DNA from 2 places in the Shewanella sp. MF05913 genome. Region 2 is predicted to be linked to the other one. Evidence: predicted binding sites of a transcription regulator. Region 2 holds the regulator's gene; the other holds the start of a gene.
The links. Region 2 encodes sigma-54, which starts transcription at its own class of promoters, with help from an activator protein. Its sites were predicted from a motif close to GTTGGCACGNNNNTNGNNT; they were not measured.
Positions count from the first base shown of each region.

Region 1: AC19MV_RS13960 (DUF3192 domain-containing protein) is a predicted target of sigma-54. The motif match lies at 2,216-2,234, and genes of this name have one in related genera.

Region 1 covers NZ_JCAYNT010000011.1:118,417-122,202, forward strand. Annotated here, with positions in the region: gene AC19MV_RS13945 (DEAD/DEAH box helicase) at 1-996, opposite strand, end outside; gene AC19MV_RS13950 (Zn-ribbon-containing protein) at 1,005-1,778, opposite strand; gene AC19MV_RS13955 (hypothetical protein) at 1,782-2,126, opposite strand; gene AC19MV_RS13960 (DUF3192 domain-containing protein) at 2,286-2,669, shown strand; gene AC19MV_RS13965 (DUF2789 domain-containing protein) at 2,706-2,936, opposite strand; gene AC19MV_RS13970 (GNAT family N-acetyltransferase) at 3,400-3,786, shown strand, end outside.
Region 2 covers NZ_JCAYNT010000002.1:518,332-522,117, forward strand. Annotated here, with positions in the region: gene lptA (lipopolysaccharide transport periplasmic protein LptA) at 1-7, shown strand, start outside; gene lptB (LPS export ABC transporter ATP-binding protein) at 4-735, shown strand; gene AC19MV_RS05725 (RNA polymerase factor sigma-54) at 1,144-2,628, shown strand; gene hpf (ribosome hibernation promoting factor) at 2,653-2,940, shown strand; gene ptsN (PTS IIA-like nitrogen regulatory protein PtsN) at 2,943-3,386, shown strand; gene rapZ (RNase adapter RapZ) at 3,383-3,786, shown strand, end outside.

The sequences.
Region 1 (3,786 bases), on a different contig from region 2:
ACGAATTGACACTTCGCCCAAGTTAAAATTACGAGCCAATTTATCAGCAACCACATCAAGGGCGACATCATTATTGGCCACAATAAGCACCGACTCTCCGCGTGCCATATGTTCGGCAGCAACTGCCGCTATGGTGTAGCTTTTACCCGTTCCTGGCGGCCCCGATACGCAGCCTAAATCGGCATTGGCAGCGATATGAATCACTTTCTTTTGTGGCGTAGATAATAATCCGGGTAAAAAATCATATTTTAGCGTGGGTTCTCTGAGCTTTACAGCCTGATTTGCAAACGTATGGTTAAACAGCTTACAAATGGGGGCTGATTGTTCATTAGCGCTAATGATACTTTCTAATTCGTGAAGTACGCCGCGACTGCTCGATGACCGCTCCACAAAAAGTAGCATCGAAATAGGCAGTAGGCGGGGTACTTTTTGGGTTAACGCTTTTTTAATGTCTTGGTGTTTGGCAAGTGTTGGATAATTCAGTAATTCAAGTGAATGGATATCAATGTGATTACGGCTAAAGTATGAGGTCCAAAAAGACGGTGAATGTATGTCTTCATTGATGAGATCTTCTGAAAGCGCATTGTCTTCTGGCAGCAATTGTTGCAGCAGGGCTTCATTGATTTCAGTGTCTTCAGTTTGGGCCGAAAAATAGAAGTTATTGTTTTCTTGCTCAATGGTGGCTTCGTTAAACAGCAGTGGTGATACAACTGTTTTGAGCTCACCTTTAATCGTCACTTTACCGACAAATAAGAATCGTGCATACAGCAGTATTCTTTCCCTTTGATACATTGCAACTCGTTTAAGCATGGGCTCGGCAAATTCTTGCGGGATGGGTAAGCGAGGTAAAAAACCTGTGCCTAATTCATCTTGCCCTTCAAGAATGAAACGATCTTCTTGTTTAAACTTGTTCACATTCCAAAGATTGATAGAGGCGCTATCTTCTTTATAACAATCTTTGTAGTAGGAAATAATCTGCTGATAACTCAATGGCACAATTCCATTTATTGATGATCCCAAGATAAGTTAGACACAATACGGCAAGGCTCGCACCTAAAGTGAAACATGTCTAATAACGGTTGTTCGAGCTTCCATTCATGTGAGCCGCAGCGCGGGCAAGGGCGGGTTAATTCTGCTTGTAATGATTCGCCGCCCACGCGATATAAATAATAATAAGTGGGTATCTTAGTTAGGTATTCTATCCGCCCACGTAAATCCCAACCCCGTCTAAACAGGTCACTGTCTGCCCGAGTGATTTCATCTAATGCCGCGAATTCTGCTTTGGTGGCTGCAGCCATTTGCAGTTCATCGCAGGCTTGCCATTCTGTTTGCCATTTTATGATGCGCTTATGATCACCATTAAACGTTGCAGGCAGTTGATAAAGCGGGATAGGTAATAAGTTGTCACCATTGCGCAGTGGCGAGCACATGTGAACATAACTGGTATACAACAGTTGCCATGAAGGTGCGTCAGTGTTGCTGACTTCTGAGTTAATGTCTTGGCCTATCAATTTTTCTCTTGGTGCCAATAATTTAGCTGCAGTTAACCCCGCTAACGTCACTTTTACCCAAGGGCTATTATAACGATTCGATAAGCTGGTTTTTTCAGGTAACAACAAGCGAACTCTAAATTCACCATCGTTAAAAGCCACTGCAAACTCGCGTCCTAAAATTTGACCATTGGCGCGTAGGGCTTCTAATAATCCATTAATGGCTTTTTCTGCTGCATCAATAGTGGTGTCGGCAAAGCATTCAAAGCGAAGTTCTGTAACAAACATGGATTACGGTGCCTTATTTTCAGTGATGGTTACGACTTGTTGTTCTAATTCGCAGACTCTGTTAGTGAGTAAATCGATATGCTGTTGCATGGCGTCTATTTGTAATTGCAGCTTAGCGATAGGGTCTGCTGGTACGGTAGAGGATTGATCTTGTGCCGGGATATCGGCTAATTCAGGTAAGTTTTGCCATTCTGATTTCGGCAATGCTTTAAATTGCTGCAAGCCTTGGATCAATATCGGCATTGCAAAGCGATTGCCTAAACGACTTTTGATTAACGCTAAACTTGGAGTATGGCCATTGTTTGCTATCACTTTTGCAGCAGCAAGCACTTGTTCAATTGGACTCATTGTTGGTTAAATTCCTTCATTATATGTAGCAATATTCACTAATTAATTTTTTATTACATTAGAAATCATTTTAAATCAGTGTATTAGGTTTTGGCATGATTTTAGCTACAAGGATCTGTAATAACAATGCGGATTATATTTTAACAAAAAGGATGCAACATGAAATCAAAACTTATTGCGGCAAGTGTCGTAGCGCTAATGTCAGTAGGATTAAGCGGCTGTGTGATTAGCGTAGGCGATCATGAATCAGGTAAAAGCCACGAGTATTGGGAAAAACAACAAGATAAAAATCGTGCTTTATTGGCTAACCTTGCACTCGGCATGACCAGCGAGCAAGTGGTGACATTAATGGGCACTGCCGATTTTAGTGAAGCATATTCAAAAAACAATTCAGCCAATACAGACCAGGCAATAAAAGTCTTATTTTATCGCACTCAATGGGCTAAAGGTGACGGTAAAACCACTAAAGATGAGTGCACCCCAATAGTCTTTAGAGACAATACCTTAGTTGGCTGGGGTGACACTGCTTTAGGGCAAATTTAAGCTGGTTTGAATCGGTCTGTTATTGTAAGAGTTCGGTTAACCTCTCATCATTACGTCCAATTGGTCGATAACTTCAGACCATTGGGCGTCTTCCATTAAGGCTTCTTTTATAAATGCCCGTTGACTTTGATTCCAACATTGGGCGTCAATCAACAGGGTGTGTGCGGCTAATTTGTTTCGGCTAACAAACTCATTAATATCTTGCTGTGAGTGCGCTAATCCGAGCTGCTGGAATAAGTGGCTTAAATCATTTTCTGTCGTATCCATTGAGACAACTCCTTTATATGACCCGTTAGAATTTCCAGTATTAATCTTCGATACCCAAATTGCAAAGAACTAATCAATAAAGCTATTTATTGATTATATACCCAATCAACTTGAAGATACGTGTTTCAGAGCTTCACTGTGTTTTCAATACTAGACACCTTATAAATTAGCGCAACAACGCTCTTTATTCAATAATCAGGGGGACACGGTGAAGCTCCCAAAGGGCAAGTTTGACACGCGTTTATGCTGCGTTATTGATTTTGGAAAGGGAATGACCATTACCCACAATCAATGCCTTGCCTAAACGCGTGTCAATTCTTGCTGAAATCGAACACCTTCAGGTTGTTTGGATATAAAAGTAAACCGTATTTGTTGATTGTTTCAATCTTGTTAACTTGCTAAGTTATTCACTTGTTAACTGAACAAGTTAAGCAAATGAGTCATCAAACAAGGAATAACAATAATGGATAACCCTACCTTGGAAACCCTACGTGCAGTGTATTTAACAGCTGAAGACTTACGTGTGGCGGCGTCAATTTTGTATAACGCATACCATGACGACCCCTATTTTATTGATGTTTTGGGGCAGCAAGATCAAGCGCAATATGAACAAAAACTGCGTGCAGCTATTCGCGAAGAACTCAATGAGCTGTGGCAACAAGAACAACCCTTAATTGGCTTATTTGATGATGAACGGCTCATTGGTGTTGCCTGCGTCATTACCCAACAAGTGCCATTAGGTGAAGCGCGATATTGGCATTGGCGTTTAAAGATGGTGTTAGGAACCGGTTGGAAATCAACCCAGGGCCTAATGGAAAAAGAGAACTGTATTTTGGAACATTTGCCTTCT
Region 2 (3,786 bases):
ACCATGAGCCAAATTACCTTAACAGCTGAAAACCTAGCCAAAAGTTATAAAGCGCGTCAAGTCGTAAAAGACGTCAGCTTAACAGTAAAAACGGGGCAGATTGTCGGTTTACTTGGCCCTAATGGTGCCGGTAAAACAACCACGTTTTACATGGTTGTAGGGTTAGTTAAAAGTGATAAAGGCCGTATATTAATTGATAATGACGACCTCACCGCTGACCCAATGCACCTTAGAGCCCGTAAAGGGATTGGCTATTTACCACAAGAAGCCAGTATTTTTCGAAAACTCACCGTGCACGACAATATCATGGCGGTGTTACAAACCCGCAAAGAACTCAGTAATGAAGAACGTATTGAACAGCTCCAGCATTTATTGGAAGAGTTTCACATTACTCACATTCGCGACAGCCAAGGCATGTCATTGTCTGGCGGTGAACGCCGTCGAGTCGAAATTGCCCGAGCACTCGCTGCTAACCCTAAATTCATTTTGCTTGATGAACCTTTTGCGGGTGTTGATCCGATTTCGGTTATCGACATTAAAAAAATTATCCAACAGCTAAAAAGTCGTGGATTAGGCGTACTGATTACCGACCATAATGTTCGCGAAACACTCGATGTATGTGAAAGAGCTTACATCGTAAGCCAAGGTAATTTAATTGCCGAAGGTACGCCTGAAGAGATCTTGAGCAATCAACAAGTTCGAGCTGTGTACTTAGGTGAACAATTCAAGCTATAGTTAGGTTATATACCCAAACAACCTGAAGATACTCGATTTCAGCAAGAATTTACACGCGTTTAGGCAAGGCATTGATTGCGGTTAATGGTCGTTCCCTTTCCAAAATCAATAACACAGCATGAACGCGTGTAAAACTTGCCCCTTGGGAGTTTCACCGTGTTCCCACTACGTTGTTGCGTTAATTTATAAGGTGCCTACATTACCGCATTAACGCGCCTAGTATTGAAAACACGGTGAAGCTCTGAAACACGTATCTTCAAGTTGATTGGGTATCCGCCTTTTAGCCTATCTAATTCATTCCATTGAACGATACCTAAATTGCGTGAAATGTCATTGACGTACGTGACACCCCATTACAGTTTTTCGAGATTGTTATTTTTATGGAAATCATCTAGGGATAAGCGGTAAATGAAAGCGTCACTCCAACTTAAAATGGGTCAGCATCTCACTATGACCCCTCAATTGCAGCAAGCCATCCGCTTGCTGCAATTATCTTCATTGGAGCTACAGCAAGAAATCCAACAGGCGCTGGACTCAAATCCATTGCTTGAAATAGAAGATGAATTTTCTCAAGCTAAAGATCCCTTAAAAGAAAGTCGCGATCAATCAGACACAGACTTCAGTGACAACAGTAATGTGAGTGTCGAAAAAGATACTTCAACCATCGATACCACAGAATCCATCAGTAAAGAAACCATGGACGACATGCCCATGGACACAACCTGGGATGAAGTCTATACCGCCTCACCGATGTCAGGGTCTGGTAGTGCCAGCATGCGTGACGATGATATGCCTTTTCAAGGGGAAACCACCGAAGGCTTATATGAACATTTAGAGTGGCAAAAAAACTTAACGCCATTTTCAGACACCGACCTTGCCATCGCAACAGCCATCATTGACGCAATAGATGAACGCGGCTATCTAACCCAAAGCACTGAAGAAATACTAGAAGCTATGGGCGATGAAAATGTTGAGCTTGATGAGGTTCAAGCGGTGTTAAAGCGAATTCAACATTTTGACCCCGTAGGTGTTGCTGCACGTGACCTTAGTGAATGTTTACTCATTCAACTGTCACAATATGCAGACTCAACTCCGCACATTGAAAATGCGCGAATGCTCATCAAAGATTATTTGGATTTAATCGCTGGGCGTGACTTTAGATTATTAATGCGTAAAACGCGTTTAAAAGAAGATGAGTTACGTGATGCCATTACCTTAATTCAATCTCTTAATCCGCGTCCTGGCTTATTGATTACTGCCGTCGATGACGAATACGTAATCCCTGATGTCACAGTATTTAAAAAGAATGGCCGTTGGGTTGTTGAACTCAATCCAGATAACATGCCTAAAATAGGTGTTAATCAGCAATATGCTGCAATGGCTCGCAGCAGTAAAAACCCATCTGATACTCAGTTTATACGAGGTCATTTGCAAGAAGCTAAATGGTTTATCAAAAGCATTGAAAGCCGTAACGATACCCTGTTAAAAGTAGCCAATTGCATTGTGCAATTCCAACAAGGTTTTTTCGAATATGGCGAAGAAGCCATGAAACCTATGGTATTAAATGACATTGCTGAAGCCGTAGAAATGCATGAATCGACCATTTCGCGCGTGACCACTCAAAAATACATGCACACCCCACGAGGGTTGTTTGAATTAAAATACTTTTTCTCTAGCCATGTCAGCACTGATGATGGCGGAGAGTGCTCATCGACAGCAATCCGCGCATTTATTAAAAAGTTGGTTGCTGCAGAAAACCAGAAAAAGCCGCTTAGCGACAGCAAAATGGCTCAACTATTGGCCGAACAGGGCATAAACGTTGCTCGTCGTACGATTGCAAAATACCGTGAGGCAATGATGATACCGCCCTCAAACCAACGTAAGAGTTTATAAATCACTCAACAATGGAGAAGTGTAATGCAGATCAATTTATCAGGGCATCATGTTGAAATAACCGAATCTTTACGTGAATACGTTCAGGAAAAGTTTTCAAAGCTTGAACGACACTTCGATCAGATCAATAATGTTCACGTTGTACTCAACGTAGAAAAATTACAACAAAAAGCAGAAGCTAAAGTCAGCCTAAAGGGCGGAGAAATTTTTGCAATGTCAGAACATACAGACATGTATGCAGCAATAGACGCCCTGATAGATAAGCTCGATCGTCAGGTAATTAAACACAAAGAGAAGTATACAAAACACTAACGATGGAACTTTGTACCATCCTGCAGCCGGAATGCACCACCTGTGCCACACCGGGCAGTAAGAAAAAGGTACTGGAACTTATCAGCGATTTAGTCGCTGCCCAGTACCCGACCCTGTCTTCGCAAGAGGTGTTTGAAAGCCTTATCGCAAGAGAAAAAATGGGTAGCACAGGTATAGGTAATGGTATTGCAATACCTCATGGCCGATTAACGACAATCGATCACCCTATTGCGATCTTTGTAAAATGCGAAGAACCCATTTCGTTCGATGCCATCGATAAACAACCTGTCGATATCTTATTTGCATTATTAGTTCCTGCAGATCAGTGCCAACAACACTTAAGCACCTTATCTTCGATGGCCCAAAAACTCAGCGACAAACAAGTACTAAAACAGCTGCGTAAAATCCACGATTCTACAGAACTCTATCAGGTAATTACGGCATGAAACTTGTTATCGTATCAGGACGGTCAGGCTCAGGTAAATCAGTAGCATTAAGAGTACTAGAAGACCTAGGCTATTACTGTGTTGATAACCTGCCATTGCCGCTAATTGGCACCTTATTGGCTCAGTTAAAAGGCAGTAATGACCTCGTAGCGATTAGTGTTGATGTGCGCAATATTGCCGAACAAGGCAAAGTGCTTCAAGAACAACTTGAAATACTGCAACCTGATACCGAAATTACCAGTTTTTTCTTAAACTCTAGCGACAAAGTTTTACTTAAACGCTACAGCGAAACCCGCAGATTACACCCGCTATCTAAAAACCATATTTCATTACAAGAAGCGATTAAATTAGAAGGCCGCTTACTCGAACCTATCGCCAAAATGGTTGATCACTATGTCGA